Regions from separate parts of the Neobacillus sp. BF23-41 genome, predicted to be linked through region 2. Evidence: predicted binding sites of a transcription regulator. Region 2 holds the regulator's gene; the other holds the start of a gene.
The links. Region 2 encodes CtsR, which represses protease genes until heat stress. Its sites were predicted from a motif close to ATGGTCAATAAAGGTCAAACA; they were not measured.

Region 1: the regulator CtsR is predicted to act here: its motif matches at 1,849-1,869, upstream of clpB (ATP-dependent chaperone ClpB).

What each region holds. Positions count from the first base shown of each region.
Region 1 covers NZ_JBGBPR010000001.1:543,003-549,252, reverse strand. Annotated here, with positions in the region: gene AB7942_RS02615 (YwiC-like family protein) at 1-417, shown strand, start outside; gene AB7942_RS02610 (Crp/Fnr family transcriptional regulator) at 564-1,256, opposite strand; gene AB7942_RS02605 (YjzC family protein) at 1,537-1,716, shown strand; gene clpB (ATP-dependent chaperone ClpB) at 1,884-4,478, shown strand; gene AB7942_RS02595 (YjzD family protein) at 4,524-4,709, opposite strand; gene AB7942_RS02590 (lipase family protein) at 4,952-5,674, shown strand; gene AB7942_RS02585 (Rossmann-fold NAD(P)-binding domain-containing protein) at 5,759-6,250, shown strand, end outside.
Region 2 covers NZ_JBGBPR010000024.1:58,621-73,072, forward strand. Annotated here, with positions in the region: gene AB7942_RS24785 (Mini-ribonuclease 3) at 1-234, opposite strand, end outside; gene cysS (cysteine--tRNA ligase) at 238-1,635, opposite strand; gene cysE (serine O-acetyltransferase) at 1,616-2,284, opposite strand; T-box leader at 2,336-2,585, opposite strand; gene gltX (glutamate--tRNA ligase) at 2,632-4,089, opposite strand; gene ispF (2-C-methyl-D-erythritol 2,4-cyclodiphosphate synthase) at 4,204-4,686, opposite strand; gene ispD (2-C-methyl-D-erythritol 4-phosphate cytidylyltransferase) at 4,689-5,372, opposite strand; gene AB7942_RS24815 (PIN/TRAM domain-containing protein) at 5,526-6,614, opposite strand; gene disA (DNA integrity scanning diadenylate cyclase DisA) at 6,821-7,894, opposite strand; gene radA (DNA repair protein RadA) at 7,898-9,280, opposite strand; gene clpC (ATP-dependent protease ATP-binding subunit ClpC) at 9,393-11,834, opposite strand; gene mcsB (protein-arginine kinase McsB) at 11,852-12,922, opposite strand; gene mcsA (protein-arginine kinase activator protein McsA) at 12,924-13,472, opposite strand; gene AB7942_RS24845 (CtsR family transcriptional regulator) at 13,500-13,961, opposite strand; gene AB7942_RS24850 (hypothetical protein) at 14,251-14,452, opposite strand, start outside.

The DNA.
Region 1 (6,250 bases), on a different contig from region 2:
TCCAAAAATCAAGACCGTGCTTTTATGAATGACATCTCTGCTATTTTTGCCTTTTCAGTTGCTGGATTAGCAAGCAGTTATTTAGGACACGGTGTTATGAACATAGAGACACTTGTTTTCACCTTTGTAACTTCAGTCCTGTTTTTTGTGGGTTGTACTTTTTATGTCAAAACAATGATCAGGGAAAAGAAGAATACCCAATTTAAATGGATTTCATGGATTTACCATTTTCTTTTAGTGGCAGTGTGGATCGGAGTTGGCTTTTGGATCGTTGCAATAGCATTTATCCCAAGTCTTCTGAGAGCTATGATATTTTATGGGAAACCACTATCTCCTAAACAAATTGGCATTTACGAAATAATAAATTCAGCTATATTCTTTACGATCATGGCGATTCAAATAATCTTATTAAAATAAGAGCTATGTTACACGTGGCTGATTTCCGCTCCAATCAACATGTGCCAAAATCAGCAATGAGCTTTAACATTGCCATTAAAATAAAAAAATCGGTCGATATGACCGATTTTTTTTGCTTTATTTTAAGTTGTTTGCCAGCAGCAATTCTAATCAACTTTACAGATTTCGGTTGGACAATCTTCACAATCAATTTCCCGTTTTAAATACTCTAAATCATGAATAGTAATTGTTCCTTTATCTATTGACAGGATACCGGCCTTACGTAAATCACTCAACAAGCGATTTACTACTTCTCTTGATGTACCACAAAAATTGGCTAACTCTTGATTGGTTAGTGGTAATTCAATTAATATTCCTTTATTGGTTTTAATTCCATAACTATTGGTAATTCGAATAAGTGTGGAATAAAGAGCCCCTTTTTTTCCATGAAGAACCAAATCACGAAACTTGGTTTGTGTTTTTCGATATTGCTGACTCATCCACTTTATGAATTCAAATGAGAGTGCCAGATTTTGTGAGAGTTTTCCTTCAAGCGTGTCTTTCATAATAACGGCTACTTCACCACTCTCGACAACACGTGCACTTAATAAATATCTTGAAGAAGGGGAAAATAAGTTTAATTCACCAACAAAATCACCACGCGAGCACATTCTTAACGTAAGTTCTCTTCCATCAGGGATGATCTTGCTGATTTGAAGTATGCCACTTTGAACAATATACAATTCATCGGCTACAGATCCTTCTTGAAATAAAAAGGTACCTTTTTCAACTTTTTTTATATGGTGAACGGTATCTAAAAGATGGGACAGTGTTACCGGCATTTCTTTTACTGACTGCATACTCATAACCACCTTTAAAGGTACGAATTCAATGCTCATTTGATTTTAAAAAATGACAGTCAAGGTTAAATTTGCTAGATAATACTATAATTATATTGTTAACAAAGAATAATTAGCAACAAATGTGCGATAAGTTCATACAATCGTCAAAAGTTTGTTTAATCTTTACGTATTTCTTAGGAAATAATGTCGACTCATAAGATAATTTGCAAGAAATTCCAATAATGACAACCCGTTAAAGGGTAATAATAAGGAATGTGAAGCAAAGGAGGGAAAAAGAATGGGCCAAAATCGTCAGTTTAAGTCAGGGAGCAAAGCCCCAAATAATGGTGTTTATATTGAAGTTGGAGATACGGGAAGTAATGTTAATAATCCCAAAAAAATAAGGCTAAAAGCAGGAGATGCATTTCCTGAAACTTCGAATGATGAACGTGTTTGGACATATCAGCGGAAACCATGAATAAATAAGGAAAAGGTCATCCTTGGGGTGGCTTTTTCTTTTGCCTGCGCCTAGGCGTCAGTAGGCAATTTTTGCTGTTATTCCTATTTGCAAAAATTTACTTTTTATATAGGAAGTTTTATAATAAAAGAAAAGGTCAAAATTGGTCAAAGAGGGTGTGATAAAAAATGGACATGAATCGAATGACAGAAAGGTTACAAAAGGGGCTAATGGATGCTCAGTCGCTAGCTATCAAAAAAAATCATCAAGAGATTGATGAACCCCATTTGTTTTTATGTTTAATGGACCAAGAAGATAGTCTCATTTCTTCTATATTAAAAAAGTCAGGTATCCCTCCCGAAAAAATTAGAAAGAACCTAAATGAGGCTCTTGCTAAAAAACCAGAGGTTACAGGAAGTGGGGTTGAACAAGGAAAACTTTATATCACAGCCACGCTGCAAAAACTTTTTGTCAGTGCCGAGGAGTTTGCCAAAAAGTTTTCTGATGAGTATGTATCAGTCGAACATATTCTGTTAGCTGCAGTCTACGCGAAGGATTCAGAAATGCGAAGGCTTTTACAAAACGTTGGAATTCAACCAGACAAAGTTTTGCAAGCAATTAAAGAAATTAGGGGGAACCAAAGAGTGACATCACAAAATCCAGAAGCAGGATACGAAGCACTAAAAAAATATGGACGGGATCTTGTTGCTGAGGTTAAAGAAGGAAAAATGGATCCAGTTATTGGCCGTGATTCTGAAATCCGCAATGTAATTCGGATATTATCAAGGAAAACAAAGAATAATCCTGTTTTAATCGGTGAACCTGGTGTAGGGAAAACCGCTATTGTGGAAGGGTTGGCACAAAGGATAGTTAGGAAGGATGTACCGGAAGGACTAAAGGATAAAACAATTTTCTCATTGGATATGAGTGCGCTAATTGCTGGAGCCAAATTTAGAGGTGAGTTTGAAGAAAGATTGAAAGCAGTCCTAAATGAAATCAAAAAAAGTGAAGGACGAATATTGTTATTTATTGATGAAATTCACACGATAGTAGGAGCCGGTAAGACGGAAGGCGCGATGGATGCAGGCAATATGTTAAAACCAATGCTTGCCCGTGGTGAACTTCATTGTATTGGAGCAACTACTCTAGATGAGCACCGAAAATATATCGAAAAGGATCCAGCGCTTGAACGTAGATTTCAGCAGGTACTGGTCCAAGAGCCAAACGTTGAAGATACCATTTCAATCTTAAGAGGGCTAAAAGAGCGATATGAAGTGCATCACGGTGTTAAAATTCATGACCATGCCTTGGTTGCTGCTGCTACATTATCTGATCGTTATATCACCGATCGTTTTTTGCCTGATAAAGCAATTGATCTAGTCGATGAGGCTTGTGCTTTAATACGTACTGAAATAGATTCAATGCCTACCGAATTAGATGAAGTAACACGCAGGGTTATGCAATTGGAAATTGAAGAAGCTGCCTTAAGTAAAGAGGTTGATGACGGGAGTAAGTTGAGGCTGGAGGCTCTCCTAAAAGAACTAGCTGATTTAAAAGAAACAGCCAATGAAATGAAGGCAAAATGGCTCCAAGAGAAACAAAGTATACAGAAATTGCAGGAGAAAAGAGAACAACTGGAAAAACTTCGCAGGGAGCTTCAACAAGCTGAAGATAAATACGATTTAAACCGAGCGGCAGAGCTTCGCCATGGTCAAATTCCGTTAGCAGAAAAAGAGCTAAAGGATCTCGAAAGGGCAACTGCTAAGGACGAACGTATACTTCGTGAAGAAGTTACTGGAGAAGAAATCTCCAATATCGTATCAAGATGGACAGGAATACCTCTTTCTAAACTAGTAGAAGGGGAGAGAGAAAAGCTGTTAAAATTGGAATCCATCCTACACGAAAGAGTCATCGGTCAGAATGAGGCAGTAAATTTGGTGGCAGATGCAGTACTCAGGGCTCGTGCTGGAATTAAGGATCCTAAGCGACCAATTGGATCGTTTTTATTTTTAGGACCGACTGGTGTTGGGAAAACGGAGCTTGCGAAAGCATTGGCCGAGTCTTTATTCGACAGTGAGGAACATATTATACGTATCGATATGTCTGAATATATGGAGAAGCATGCTGTTTCCCGCCTAATTGGAGCCCCTCCAGGCTATATTGGCTATGAAGAAGGAGGACAGTTGACGGAAGCAGTAAGGAGAAGACCATATTCTGTTGTTTTAATGGATGAAATTGAAAAAGCTCATCCTGAGGTATTTAACATTCTCTTACAAGCGCTTGATGACGGAAGAATTACTGACTCAAAAGGGCGTGTCGTTGACTTTAAAAATACAGTTATTATTATGACTTCTAATATTGGCTCACATTTTTTACTAGAACGAAGTGAAACCGAGGTTGAAATCTCTGAAGCGGTAAGGGAGAAAGTGATGAGTCAATTACGGGGACATTTCCGTCCTGAGTTTTTAAATCGAATCGATGAAACGATCCTCTTTAAGCCGCTTTCATTGGACGAAATTAAGAATATCGTTGTCAAAATGATGAGAGAACTTCAAAATCGGTTAAAGCATCAACAAATTGATATAATCATTAATGAGGAAGCAAAAGAATTCATTGCCGTAAATGGATTTGATCCAATTTATGGGGCAAGGCCTTTAAAACGATTTATCCAAAGAAACATTGAAACCAAGCTAGCCCGTGAAATAATCGCTGGCAAGTTACATGATCAGTCAAGAGTGAAAATAAATATTAACGATGGTGAAATTACTTTATCGGTTTATTAAATACCTATAGAAAAAGGTCATCCATTTGATAGGATGACCTTTTTCTTAATGTTTTGTCGCAGGCTCGTTAGGAATTATTGCAGCAGCAATGTAAATCAAAATCGTTACCCCAACTGAAGCAATAGCAGCAGGCATAAATTCATATTTAGCACCTGCAGTCATGGCACTTACTACATATGTAAGCATTTGCACTAAAAGAAATGACCAGAAAAAGGTCCAAAAAAATCGCACTATTTTTCACCTCTAACCTATTTTACATCTTAATTTATATTATCATATGATTCTGAAATGATAAAGTGAAACTTCCACCAGTGGTAAGTAATACCATTCAGGCTTTTCCGAGCATTTTCCATTTTTAAATGGGTGGCCACTGATTTTCCAGATGAGCTTAATAAAAATAGGCTAACCCCCCTTTCATCTTCAATAAGACGGCATACAATACTGTGAGGAAATATGTAAAAGGAGATTTATCTATGGAGAATCGTAATTTTCAGATGGATACCCAATGGAATATTATTCACTACCCTGAAAAGCCTACCGGATTTGGGATCTTAATAATTGGAGATGAAAGACATTTTGTCGATGAAAGTAAATGCTTTTGGACACAAAATGAAGGAAGGTTAGCCATTGTTAACCAGCTCAAAGAAAAAGGGTATACCATTTTTTCCTCAAATCTATATGGGCGAAACTGGGGGAGCAATAATGCAGTTGAGCTTGCCGAGAGGTTATACCAGCATGTGATAAGAAGTGAAATACTTAATAACAAAATCCATATCTTAGCCGAAGGTATGGGGGCACTGGTTGCCTTAAGTTTAATGGAGAAAATGAAAGGGCGGATACGGTCAATTATTCTGCTCAACCCCATTATTTCCTTGAAAAACTATCTTGAACAAGAAAAGGAACATAAATTCTTTTATAAAAAGTTAATGAGGGAATTAGTAGCAGCGCATCAAATGGACCGACAAGTACTCGAAAACCATATTTTTAGTATGGATGATAAAATAAATCTTCAATTTGGATGTCCAGTTAAAATTATTCATGTCCTGTCAGGGGGGAAATCGTATAACCAATCTAAAGTGTATCCTCAAATAATCAGTAATTCAGAAATAAACCCTACTTTCATTCTTCCTGAAAAAAAACAACAGCTTGGCCATATGATGTTAAAGTTTTTCAACAAACATGAATCGATCCTCTAGGCTGTGCTGGTCCTCCCCAAAAAGAAATAATTCCTTAGCGAAACGCATAGGATTCATTAAGGTAAGTATGGGGAGGAATATTTTATGGACAAGGCAATTATATTTGGGATGTTTGACTTTGTTGGTTTTCATGTTGGCAAAAACCTGCTGAATAAGGGAATAGAGGTCATTGGCGTTCATATAGATGAGTTTGATAATATAGATTTTCTTGATGAAAAAAGACTTGAAGTTGGTCGAAATGCAAACTTTCTGGAAAAATCGTTATTCGATTTGGAGAATAGTCCTAGAGAAGACATAAGTAATACAAGGCTTATATTTTCGATATATGATTTATTTATGCTTAAAAAGGAACAAATTTTACAAAATGAAGAGGTAACAAAGCCGATAATTCAGTATATAGAGGACAATAACAAAAATGCGAATATCGTTTTTATTCTTCCAATTCAAATGCTTACCAGAACATTTAGGGGAAAAGAAATTGAGGGATTCCTAAGTAAGATAAACGGATTAGTAAAGAATACACAGATATTGTATTTACCTGCTATTTATGGTCCATGGCAGCCGTTAGCTTTTTTG
Region 2 (14,452 bases):
CACCGCTAATTCTTCTTCATCCAGCAGTTTATGATCCATCATTTGAAAAAGAATTTGGCTTTGTGCCTTTGCCGACACGTAAGTGGTCCCGGTGCGGTGTAACTGATTCGGTCTTACCTTACCGCTGTAGAGAAGGTGGCGCCTTACATAGGTTTCATAAATCGCGTCACCCATGTAGGCAAGAGCGAGACTATTCAATTGTTTAACATCCACTGTATTTTCATATTCAAGCATGAATTAGCCTCTTTTCCACCTTGTACCCTGCGGTGTATCTTCTAAAATAATATTCATTTCCTTTAGCTGATCTCTTATTTGGTCAGACAATTGGAAATTACGGTCTTTTCGAGCTTGGATTCGCTTTTCAATCAGCGCATCGATTTCTTCATCGAGCATTTCTTCTTTTTCAAATGTCAGCCCTAAGACATGGAATAACTTTTCAAATTGTTTTGTAAAGGAATCAATGACTTCTACAGCTGTATTTTTTTCTAAAAGATAATAATTAGCCAGTTTTGAAAGGTCGAATAAAACGGAAATAGCTTTAGCTGTATTGAAATCATCATCCATTGCCTCAATAAATTCTTCTTGCCTTTTTGCAATACCTTCAAGCCATACTTGATTCGAACCTGTTAAGTCAGTACTCGCTTCTTTCCGATGCTTTAAGTTTTGATAAGAGGTGGTTATGCGTTCAAATGCTGCTCTCGTACTCTCCAGTAATTCCTCGCTGTAATTAATCGGATTGCGGTAATGAACGGATAACATAAAAAACCGTAACACTTGCGGATTATGTTTTTTAATAATGTCATGAACAAGGACGAAATTTCCTAATGATTTAGACATTTTTTCATTATCAATATTGATATAGCCATTATGCATCCAGTAACGAGAAAATAATTTTCCGGACAGTGCTTCTGACTGGGCAATTTCATTTTCATGATGCGGGAAGGTCAAATCCTGTCCACCGGCATGAATATCAATGGTTTCGCCAAGATACTTTTTCGCCATTGCCGAGCACTCGATATGCCAGCCCGGCCGGCCAAGTCCCCACGGACTCTCCCAGAAGATTTCGCCTTCCTTGGCCGCTTTCCATAGGGCAAAGTCTAAGTCGTCTTGTTTCCTATCGCCGACTTCAATTCTTGCACCTATCTGGAGGTCATCAATGGATTGATGCGATAGCTTACCATATTCATCGAATTTTCTTGTCCGGAAATAAACATCCCCTGCAGATTCATAAGCGTACCCTTTTTCGACTAATTGATTAATAAAATCAATGATAATGTCCATGTTTTCCATTACCCGCGGATGAACATCTGCCTTTTGGCAGCCTAATGCCGTCACATCTTCAAAATAAGCATTGATAAATCGGTCCGCAATCGCCGGAACACTTTCTCCTAATTGATTGGCAGCACGAATCAATTTGTCATCGACATCGGTAAAATTAGAAACATATTGAACATCATAGCCGCGATATTCCAAATAGCGCCGAACGGTATCAAAGACGATTGCCGGACGTGCATTACCGATATGAATATAATTATAGACCGTCGGACCGCAAACATACATTTTGACTTTTCCTTCTTCGAGCGGTACGAACGTTTCCTTATTGCGCGTTAGTGTATTATAAAGTTGAATGGCCATTGACTTGTATCCTTTCTCCTTTTAATTCTTCGAGTTCGTGCATTAATTTATCCAGATCATTTTGCATTTCCCTTAAGCGGTCTGCTACAGGGTCTGGTAAGTCACAGTGGTTCAAATCTCTTGTAATTCTTCTTCCATCCTGGATCACCACTCTGCCTGGAATTCCAACTACCGTTGAGTTAGGCGGTACTTCTATCAATACAACCGAGCCGCCGCCAATTTTGGAATTTTCTCCAACGGTTATCGAACCAAGCACCTTTGCACCTGTGGCAATCAGGACATTATCCTTAATCGTCGGATGCCGCTTTCCTTTCTCTTTACCCGTTCCACCAAGTGTTACCCCTTGATATATAGTTACATTATCCCCAATTTCACACGTTTCCCCTATAACAACGCCCATACCATGGTCAATAAAAAATCTTCTGCCTATTTTTGCCCCAGGATGAATTTCAATTCCGGTAAAAAACCGGCTTACTTGCGAAATAACCCTGGCTAGAAAATAGAATTTCCGATTAAAGAGTGCATGCGCGAATCGATGTGACCAAATGGCATGCAAGCCTGAATACGTCAAGATGACTTCTAAATGACTTCTTGCTGCAGGATCTTGTTCAAAAACAACCTCAACGTCCTCCCTCAACTTCTTGAACATTTCCATTCTCCCCCTATTGTTTGGTAAACAAAAAAGCGCCTCTGTCTTAACGACAGAGACGCTTATGCGCGGTTCCACTCTGATTAGACCGAAAAGCTCGTTTTGGTAACGGAAAGCTTAATATGGGTCTCACTCTACCTGTTAACGGATAGGTTCCGCCCATTTCTACTAGAAGTTGACTCTTTTCGAAACAGGGCTCAGAGGTGCATTTCAAAAAACGAGAGGCTTAAACCACTTTCAGCCGGTGATGGTTTTCTCTTTAAAGCATCCTTTTTTTACTTATCCTCTTCTACACTTTAGTAACTATATAATTGTTTACTCTACTATATTACATTTCTTCCCCAATGTTAACTAATAATTTTATTAATTCTCGTTTGAACCTTATCTTTACCTAAGAGTTCAATTGCCATTGGCAGGTCTGGTCCATGTGTTTGACCTGTTACCGCCGCACGAATTGGCATAAATAGATTTTTCCCCTTTTGACCGGTCGACTTTTGAACTGCCTTCATGGCTGCCTTTATACCATCAGCGCGGAAATTTTCCAGTTGGTCAAGTTCATGTAAAAATGCCCTTAACACCTCTGGGACTGTTTCTGCTGCTAAAATTTCCTTCGCATCTTCTTCATAGATGGCATCCTCTTGAAAGAACATATCTGATAATTCCACGATTTCAGCACCAAAGCTCATTTTTTCCTGTAAAAGAGCTACAAGTCCTTGGAGCCATTGATACTGTTCATCTGTCATGCTTTCACTTATTCGGCCTGCCTTAATTAAGTGAGGCATAGCCAGATCAACTACACGGTTCATCTCAATTTTTTTCATATATTGGTTATTCATCCACAACAGCTTTTGCTTATCAAATAATGCTGGGGATTTGGAAAGGCGATTCGCATCAAATATTTCAATAAACTCGTTCTTAGAGTAAATTTCTTCTTCACCTGCCGGCGACCAGCCGAGTAGTGTGATAAAGTTAAATAATGCTTCTGGAATATAACCCAATTCTTCATATTGTTCAATAAACTGAATGATGGACTCATCACGCTTACTTAACTTTTTGCGGCTTTCATTGACAATCAAAGTCATGTGTCCAAAAATTGGCGGCTCCCAGCCTAATGCTTCATAGACCATCAATTGCTTTGGCGTGTTAGAAATATGATCATCGCCACGGAGCACATGAGAGATTTTCATTAAATAATCATCAATCGTTACAGCAAAGTTATAGGTTGGGGTGCCATCCTTTTTAATGATGACCCAATCACCCATCCCTTCCGATTCAAACGAAACGCTGCCTTTGACCATATCATCAAACGTATAGGTTTTCCCTTCAGGTACGAGGATGCGGATGCTTGGCTGACGGCCTTCACTTTCAAATTGATGGCGTTGTTCATCGGTTAAATGGCGGCATTTACCAGAATAATGAGGTGTTTCCCCTCTTTCACTCTGGGCTTCCCGCTCTGCTTCAATCTCAGCTTCTGTACAATAACATTTATAGGCATGGCCATTTGCTAATAATTGGTTGTAGTAGGTTTCATAAAGATCATTACGCTCAGATTGGCGATAGGGACCATATTCGCCGCCAACGTCGACACTCTCGTCCCAATCCATCCCAAGCCATTTTAAATATTTTAACTGGCTTTCTTCTCCGCCTTCAATATTCCGCTTTTTATCGGTATCTTCAATTCGGATAATAAATTTCCCGCCATGATGGCGTGCAAATAAATAATTAAATAATGCAGTACGGGCGTTTCCAATATGTAAATGTCCCGTTGGACTTGGAGCATATCTTACACGAACTTCGTTTGACATAACTATAATGCCTCCATTCTCGAAAAGCAAAAGCCCCTAGGAGCTGGAGCTAGACAGCTTTACCATATGTTTTTATCTGATTCATTGTATCATTGTGCCCTTCACTGTAAAAGGTTAATTGTTAACCTTTTTTAACAATACAACCACCTGGGAGGCAATGCCTTCCCCTCTGCCAGTGAAGCCTAGCTTTTCTGTTGTTGTCGCCTTTACATTGACTTGTTCAGGTGCTGCCTCTAGTAATTCCGCAATCCTACCGCGCATTTGCTCAATATAGGGTGCCATTTTTGGCTGTTGAGCAATAATTGTACAATCGGCATTCACAAGCTCGTACCCTTTATTTTTCACCAATTGCCATACATGCTCCATCAGCTTCGCGGAGTCAGCATCTTTAAAATTTGGATCGGTATCCGGAAAGTGTTTGCCAATATCGCCTTCCCCAATCGCACCAAGGCAGGCATCGGAAACCGTATGTAATAACACATCAGCATCTGAATGACCTAGCAACCCCCTTTCATAAGGGATTGTAATCCCACCAATGATTAGCGGGCGCCCTTCTGTTAATTGATGGACATCAAAGCCCTGACCAATTCGAAACATCATTAAAAACCCCTTTTTTTCAATATCGCTTCAGCAAAGAACAAGTCTTCTGGTGTGGTTAGTTTTATATTATCGTAATCGCCTTCTACCACCGCAACAGGATAGTGAAGCCGCTCAACCAAACTAGCGTCATCGGTACCCAGAAAGTGATCCTTTTGGGCCTTTTCGTACGCTTCCTTAAGCAGCAAAATGCGAAAAGCTTGTGGGGTTTGAACAGCCCACAAGCTTGAACGTTCGACAGTTTCAACGACCACACCATCATTTATCTTTTTCATGGTGTCTTTTGCCGGCACTCCCAAAATAGCTGCACCTGTTTCTTCAGCCATTTCCATTAAACGGTGGATATGTTCTTTTAAGATAAAAGGACGTGCCGCATCATGCACAAGAATAATCCCGTCGGTTTCGACTGATTTAAGTGCATTATAAATACTATCTTGACGTTCATTTCCACCCGGTACTAAGTTGTTTACCTTCGTCACATGATACCGATCGAGTAACACTTGAAATTCTGGTTTATCCTGTGGGTGAATCGCTAAAATAATCCCGCTGCAAGCTTCATCCTGTTCAAACACCCTTAATGTATGGATTAGCACAGGAATACCGTTAAGTTCCAATAAAAGCTTATTTTTCCCTGCTCCCATTCTTTTTCCCTGGCCCGCTGCCGGGAGAATGACTTGGTAGGTCATATCATTACCCCACTCTATCTAATATCTAATCTAGCTCCATAAGATTATGCTTCGGAGCGAAGCCTCGAACGAAAGAAAAGCGTTAGCTTTTCTGAGGAGCGCCTAGGGGCTCGAGGTCATAAGCCCCTGAGCAAGGCGCTTCCGCTTTTTAAGCTACAGTGCTTTTTCTAATAATTTGGGCTTGGCAAATATCATTCGTCCTGCCGATGTCTGGAGAACACTCGTTACGAGAACCTCGATTCTTTTCCCGATATACTCTCTACCTTCCTCGACCACAATCATCGTTCCGTCATCTAAATAAGCAACGCCCTGATGATATTCTTTTCCATCCTTAATGACTTGAACGGTTAATTCCTCACCAGGAAGGACAACAGGCTTGACGGCATTTGCTAAATCATTGATATTTAACACAGATACATTTTGCAATTCACAGACTTTATTCAGATTAAAATCATTCGTGACCAAGATGCCATTGGTTATTTTAGCTAATTTAACGAGCTTTGAGTCCACTTCACTAATTTCTTCAAAATCGCCCTCATAAATTTCTACCTTTATAGCGAGTTCCTTTTGAATTCGGTTTAATATATCCAAGCCTCTGCGGCCGCGATTTCGTTTCAACACATCGGAAGAATCGGCAATATGCTGTAATTCCTCAAGGACGAACTGTGGAATAACAATCGTTCCTTCTAAAAATCCGGTCTGACAAATATCAGCAACGCGCCCATCAATAATAACGCTCGTATCTAATATTTTTAAAGGATGATTAACTTCCTTATCATTCTCTTCGTCACTGGTTTTTTTCTTGTTACCGCGGTTTCCAAAAAGACCTAATAATTCATCTCTCTTCTTGAAGCCCACCTGAAAGCCGAGATAACCAAACAAAATGGTCAGTAATATCGGAGCCACAGCATTTAATATTGGGACTTGCACGGCATTCAGGGCAAAGCCGATTAAAAACGCAACCAACAATCCAAAGAATAGACCTACACTACCAAAAAGGACATCTGTTACAGGAACTTTCACTAAAGAATCTTCAGCCCATTTAATAAAGTTAAAAACATAATCTACTGCCCAAAAGGTAATAAGATAAAAAATAATAGCACCTATAATAGCAGTGATATACGAGTTGTTAATTAAGGGAATGTCATTGATATGAAGTAAATTGAACAATTCCGGTAATAACAAAATACCAAGCGTACCACCTATAATGAGGAAGCAAGCCTGCACAATACGTTTTAACATTCCTTCACCTCCTCTATTCATTATAAACATATTCATGGAAATGAAACCTTAATTTACAGATTATTTTTCGATTACAAAAACGTATTAAATTTAATTTGTTAGTGAAAATTAATAGGTTGAAGATTCTCCCCTAGGGTAGCATTGGAAAATTTTTCTGTCAAACAATTGGATTTTTTTAACTTTTAGGAACCTAGATATAATTGCTTTTATAGATGGCGATCGGTGTATAACCGCTCTTTGATCAATTTAAAGCCTTCCTTAATCTTTTTGGCACGAACTTCCCCGATTCCTTCCACATCATCAAGTTCTTCCACTGTTGCGGTTATTATTTTTGAAAGCTCACCAAAACTGCTGATGAGATTTTCAATAATGATGGATGGAAGTCTTGGAATTTTATTAAGAATTCTGTAGCCGCGCGGACTTTTATTCTCATCAAGGTGCACATAGCCAAGGTATCCCATCAATTTTAATAAGACCATATCCTCAATGGTACCGCTCGTAGCCATGGCCTGCATCCGTCCAATCACTTCTCTGGCCTTGATGTCTCTGTCGAAGGCATAATCTTTAATAATGAGCATGGTCTCGTCTTCGAGATCTGTTAATATTTCATTCAATTGTAAACGAATGAGACGACCTTCTGTTCCTAACTCATGTAAATAGGTTAGAAGTTCATTCTTAATCTTTAAGACCATTTCAAAACGATGGAGAACAAGTAAAAAATCGTTATAGGTTACGGATTCCTCGAACTCTAGGATACTCAAATTGCTGATACTTTGTTCCAAAACGGTTTTATACTTCTCAAGCGTCTGAATGGCTTGATTGGCTTTTGTTAAAATTACCGCAATATCTTTTAATGCATAGCGAAAATTCCCTTGATACAGGGTAATGACATTTCTTCTTTGGGAAATGGCAATCACTAGGGCTTTTGTTTGTTTCGCTACCCTTTCTGCTGTGCGGTGCCGCATCCCAGTTTCAGAAGAAGGTATATCGGAATCAGGGGCTAACTGGGCATTGGCAAAAAGAATTTTATTTCCTAATTCATTGAGGATAATGGCCCCGTCCATTTTCGCTAATTCATATAAAAAGCTGGGCGAAAATGGGCAATTGATTTCAAAGCCGCCGTCAACGATACTTTTTACCTTTTCGTTAAAACCAATGACAATAAGCCCGCCTGTGTTCGCACGGAGCACATTGTCGATTCCCTCGCGAATGGGTGTACCAGGTGCAAGGAACTGTAAAACTTCACTTACGGTATGCTCACCAAGCTTTTTACTCTCCATCTGCTACACTCCTAACGCTGCTTTTAATGCTTCGCTCACTGACTTCACACCAATGAGTTCAACTCCGTTTGGGCCCTTCCAGCCGCTAAGATTATTAGCAGGGAGAATGACTCGCTCAAATCCTAGCTTGGCCGCTTCCTGGACACGCTGCTCAATCCTTGAAACCCTTCTTACTTCACCGGTTAACCCGACTTCTCCGATAATACAATCGGTTGGTCTTGTTGGTTTATCTCTAAAGCTTGACGCAATACTGACAGCAACGGCTAAATCAATTGCTGGTTCATCTAATTTTACGCCTCCAGCAACTTTTAGGTAAGCATCCTGATTCTGAAGGAGCATCCCAACTCGCTTTTCTAAAACAGCCATCAAAAGTGGCACACGGTTATGATCAATTCCCGTTGCCATTCTTCTTGGGTTCCCAAAGCTAGTGGGGGAAATTAACGCTTGAATTTCAACGAGGACCGGCCTTGTCCCTTCCATCGATGCGACCACCGTTGAGCCAGCAGCACCTCGTGAACGCTCTTCTAAAAATATCTCGGAGGGATTTGCCACTTCTTCAAGACCGAATTCTTTCATTTCAAAGATTCCCATTTCATTGGTTGAACCAAAACGGTTTTTAACTGCCCGTAAAATCCGATAGGTATGATGTCTTTCTCCTTCAAAATAGAGGACGGTATCCACCATATGCTCTAACAGCCTAGGGCCGGCTATCGATCCTTCTTTGGTTACGTGTCCAACAATAAAGATCGCAATCCCTTTGGTTTTCCCAATTCTCATTAATTCCGAGGTACACTCACGCACCTGTGAGACACTCCCAGGCGCGCTTGTTACATCTGGGTGAAATACCGTTTGGATAGAATCAATGATGACAAAGCTTGGATTTGTACTATCGATGGTCCGGTTAATTTCCTCAAGATTCGTTTCAGAGTATACGAGGAGATTTTCAGAGGATATTCCTAATCGCTCCGCACGAAGCTTTGTTTGCCGTAATGATTCCTCACCAGATATGTATAAAACCTTATTTCCTTTATTTGCTAATTGCGATGATACCTGTAACAGAAGCGTTGATTTACCGATTCCAGGGTCTCCGCCAATCAGCACTAAGGATCCCTTGACCACACCCCCGCCAAGTACCCGGTTTAATTCATTTAAGTCCGTTTGAATCCTTGGTTCATTCTCCATTTCAATGGAATTGATCGGCATTGGTTTGGATAACAGCCCTGAACCGCCTTGGGAATGGGCGAATGCCCCTCTTCTTGTTGCACCAGTTACTTCAACTTCCTCGACCATCTTATTCCATTCACCGCAGCCAGGGCATTTCCCCATCCACTTTGGAGATTCATACCCGCACTCCTGACACATAAACTTTGTCTTACGTTTTGCCATTCTACTTCGATCCTCTCGTTGAAACATTACAAACAATTAAAAAAAGAGGTACACGGTTTAGCTTTATTAACGTGTACCTCTCATGGTATAGCAACACTAATTGATTACATTTCTACTTTACCAAACTTGTTTTCTCTTCCATTCGAACAATAAATTCTCCATTATCAACATCGATCACCGCATGCTGACCTGTTAACAATGTTCCTTTTAATAGTTCTTCTGAAAGTCGGTCTTCAATATGCTTTTGAATCGCACGGCGCAATGGTCTTGCCCCATACTCAGGGTCATAACCTTCCTGAGAAATTTTTTCCTTTGCTGCTAAAGTTAATTCTAAAGAAATATTTTGCTCTTTTAAGCGTTTAATTAACTGCTCTGAAAGTAAAGTTACAATCTCTTCAAGATGCTTTCTCTCCAACGCATGGAAAACAATAATTTCATCAATACGGTTCAAGAATTCAGGGCGGAAGGCTTTCTTTAATTCGCCCATTACTTTCCCCTTCATGTCTTTATAATCCTGTTCGCCATCCTGAATATTAAAGCCGACATACTTGTTCCGTTTTAATGCTTCAGCACCAACATTGGATGTCATAATCAAGACGGTATTACGGAAATCTACTGTTCTTCCTTTTGAATCAGTCAAACGGCCATCTTCCAGAACCTGCAAAAGGATATTAAATACATCTGGATGTGCCTTTTCAATTTCATCAAGCAAAACAACGGAATATGGCTTTCTTCGAACCTTCTCTGTTAATTGTCCGCCTTCCTCATAGCCGACATATCCTGGCGGTGAACCAACAAGACGAGAGGTAGAATGCTTCTCCATATACTCGGACATGTCAATCCGAATCATCGCATCCTCGTCACCAAACATGGCTTCAGCAAGGGCACGGGCTAATTCTGTTTTCCCTACACCAGTCGGTCCTAAGAAAACGAAGGAGCCAATTGGCCGTTTTGGATCTTTTAATCCTGCTCTGGCACGACGGACAGCCTTAGATACTGCCTTAACAGCCTCCTCCTGGCCAATGACACGAGAATGGAGAACTTCCTCTAAATTAAGCAGCTTCGTCATCTCTGTTTGAGCTAGCTTGGAAACAGGGACACCGGTCCAGCTTGAAACAACACTTGCAATATCTTCAACTGTTACTTCATTGTTTTCTTTCCCTTGCTTTTCTTTCCAGTTCTTCTTTGTTTCCTCTAGTTGTTCACGCAAACGCTGCTCCGTATCCCGTAAAGAAGCCGCTTTTTCAAATTCTTGACTTTGGACTGCAGAATCCTTTTCTTTTCGTACTTCCTCAAGCTTCACTTCTAATTCCTTTAAATTAGGTGGAGTGGTAAAGGAACGAAGCCGTACTTTGGACCCAGCTTCATCGATTAGATCAATCGCTTTATCTGGCAGGAAGCGATCAGAGATATAGCGGTCTGATAGTTTAACAGCTGCCTTAATCGCTTCATCTGTAATGGAGACACGGTGATGGGCTTCATAGCGATCACGTAACCCTTCTAAAATCTGAATCGATTCTTCCGCTGTTGGTTCATCGACACGAATTGGCTGGAATCGTCGTTCTAGAGCTGCATCTTTTTCGATATATTTGCGATATTCATCCAGTGTGGTTGCTCCAATACATTGGAGTTCTCCACGAGCAAGCGATGGTTTTAAGATATTGGAAGCATCAATAGCCCCTTCTGCACCACCCGCACCAATCAATGTATGCAACTCATCAATGAAAAGAATAATATTTCCTGCTTGGCGAATTTCATCCATGACTTTCTTCAAACGATCTTCAAATTCACCGCGGTATTTTGTCCCTGCAACGACTGTCCCCATATCTAGCGTCATAACGCGTTTATCACGCAATATTTCAGGAACTTCGTTATTGACAATTTGTTGGGCGAGTCCTTCTGCAATGGCTGTTTTACCTACACCAGGCTCTCCAATTAATACCGGATTATTTTTTGTCCGACGGCTTAACACTTCAATCACACGTTGAATTTCCTTACCGCGTCCAATAACAGGATCCAAGCTTCCTTCGCGGGCAATTGACGTTAGATCCCGTGCAAGGCTATCTAGCGTCGGCGTATTAGCACTTGCTGATGCCCCGCCTTGATGCCCACCAGACTCATTACTTCCTAATAGTTGAAGAACTTGCTGTCTTGCCTTATTTAAACTAACTCCCAAATTATTAAGTACTCGGGCAGCAACCCCTTCTCCTTCTCGGATTAAGCCAAGGAGAATATGCTCGGTCCCTACATAGGAATGTCCTAATTTTCGTGCTTCATCCATCGATAATTCAATGACCTTTTTAGCTCTTGGAGTATAGTGAATGGTTTGAGAAGCATCCTGTCCCTTGCCAATTAAATTTTCTACTTCTTTTTGGATTTTTTCAGAACCTAGCCCAAGTCCATAAAGGGCTTTCGCAGCAATCCCTTCACCTTCCCGAGTTAACCCCAATAAAATGTGCTCTGTCCCAATATTGTTATGGCCAAGACGAATCGCTTCCTCTTGTGCTAAAGCTAGTACTTTCTGCGCTCTTTCAGTAAAACGGCCGAACATCATATTCTCTTCCTCCCCACCTATTTTTCTTGCTCCATTTTTATTCGTTCCCTAATTAATGCTGCCCGTCTGATGTCTCTTTCATGTGGTCTTAATGAACCCCCAGCATATTGCTGTAAGAATCCTGGCTGGGTCAGTATCATTAATTCATTTAAGATTGTCTTAGGCATTTTATCAATATAACCCATATCTATTCCAAGCCGAACATCGGATAAACATCTAGCTGCTTCTTTCGATTCAATAATTCGGCTATTAGATAACACACCTAATGATCTGAATACCCTGTCTTCTAATTGTATGTTCGAAGTTTTTCGTAATGCTTCACGGGCCGACCTTTCTTGTGAAATGAGTTGACTTACAACCCCTTTTAGGTCACGGCCAATGTCCTCTTCTGATTTACCAAGTGTGATTTGATTAGAAATTTGAAATATATTACCTAATGCTTCGCTACCTTCACCATAAATTCCTCTAACAACAAGACCTAATTGGTGAATTGCAGGAATAATTTTATTAATTTGCTGTGTTAACATTAACCCTGGCAAGTGCATCATGACCGAAGCACGTAGACCTGTACCAACGTTAGTAGGACAACTGGTTAAATAGCCGTGTTTTTCATCAAATGCGTATTGAATATTACTTTCAAGCCAATCATCGATTTCATTCGCAGCATCCAACGCTTCAGATAATTGCAAACCTGGATACAAGCATTGAATCCGAATATGATCCTCTTCATTAATCATAATACTAACTTCTTCATTTTCGGTTAATAGAACTGCCCCATATGGTGAATCTTCAGCTAGATGAGGGCTTATTATATGTTTTTCAACTAATACCCTTTTTTGGAGCGGCTGTAATTCTTCAATTTTCAACAATTCCATTTGGCCAAACTTTTGAATAGGAGACTGTTTTAAAATTTCTTCCATATTTTCAATAATCAATTTTGCTTCTTCATGTGAAAAAAGGGTTGGAAATTTATAAGCATCAAAGTTACGAGCCAAACGAATCCGGGAGCTAAGGACAATATCTGAATCCGGTCCCTCCGCACTCATCCAGGAGCTGACAGCTTGATTTAGAAATCGTTCAAGCGACATGTTATTCCCCTCCCTCGTGGCTGGCTGTTAAATTTTTCTCTAACTTTCGTATTTCATCACGAATCTCTGCTGCCTTTTCAAATTCTTCATTGTGGATTGAATCCTTTAGATTACTTTTCAATTCTTCAATTTGTTTACGAAGATGGATTCCTCCGCCAATTCTCTTCGGTATTTTCCCATTATGTGTCCAGTTCCCGCTATGAAGTCGTCTTAAAACTGGTATAAGTTGTTCTTTAAACGCTTCGTAACAATGGGAACATCCAAAGCGGCCTACCTTTAAAAACTGTGGAAAGGTCATTGAACAAGAATCGCATTGAAGAATTTCCTCTTGGTGAAAGGGACTTTGGCTTGGCTTTTGAAAGTTCGGATCAATATTTAATAATCCTGCTAATAAATTATTAAAAGCAAAACCAGATTCCCCATTGAAAATGAACATTTCTCCCTTTTCCTGAGCACACTTTTCACAAAGATGCACTTCAGTCTTTTCACCATTAATGATTTTTGTAAAATGAAGAGCTGCAGGTCTTTGATTACATTCTTGGCAAATCATACTTTCACCTCTTACTCAGAAAAAAATTTATTTATATTTTAAAGATGTTAACATCGCTTTTAGCATTCTTGCTCTTAATTCATCTCGGTATGGAAGATCAATATAAAGAACGGAACGATCGATTACACTTAACATAATTTTCGCTTCCCGCTGTGAAATAATTTCTTCTTGGACGAGCCTTAAAATGACGTCCTCTGCACTTGTTTGACTAACCCTGCCTTGGATAAGTGAGAGCAATTGATCAATTAAATGGGCCAAGTCATGGGATTGAACCTTCATAATCCTTATATACCCACCACCGCCCCGTTTACTCTCCACAATATATCCTCTTTCAATTGTAAAACGGGTATTGATCACATAATTTATTTGAGATGGTACACATTGAAATTTATCAGCGATTTCACTTCGTTTAATTTCAACAAGATCCTTTTCACTTAATTCCAATACTTGTTTAAGATATTTTTCAATAATATCAGAGATGTTTCTCATCTTCCCACCCCCATTCTCTGACTTTGACTATATTTGACTAAATTATACTGAATTTTTTATGTAGATGCAATGATTCACTACTAATGATTTTCTCCAAATCCCGCCATTGTGAAACGTACATTAGTTAAAATATGTAGGAGTGAGTGAAATTGAGAACACAAAAAAGACAACCATTTCTGGTTGCTTTTGACTTGTGCTGGCTATGAATAGCTTTCAGAGGGGTTGGGAGCGGCCCTGCTTTGTTACCGTCGATGGTCTTTTTCCTCTTCTTCTGTAACATTAGGTCCTCCTATGTTACCGTCCATGGCTTTTTTTCTGTTGTATGGGCACAATTATTCCTTTTTTGTGACCGGTCCAAGCTCTTTTTCTCTTCCATGGGCACAATTACTCTTTTTTGTGACCGGTCCAGGCTCTTTTCCTCTTCTACGGGCACAATTATTCTTTTTTGTGACCGGTACAGGCTCTTTTTCTCTTCCATGGGCACAATTATC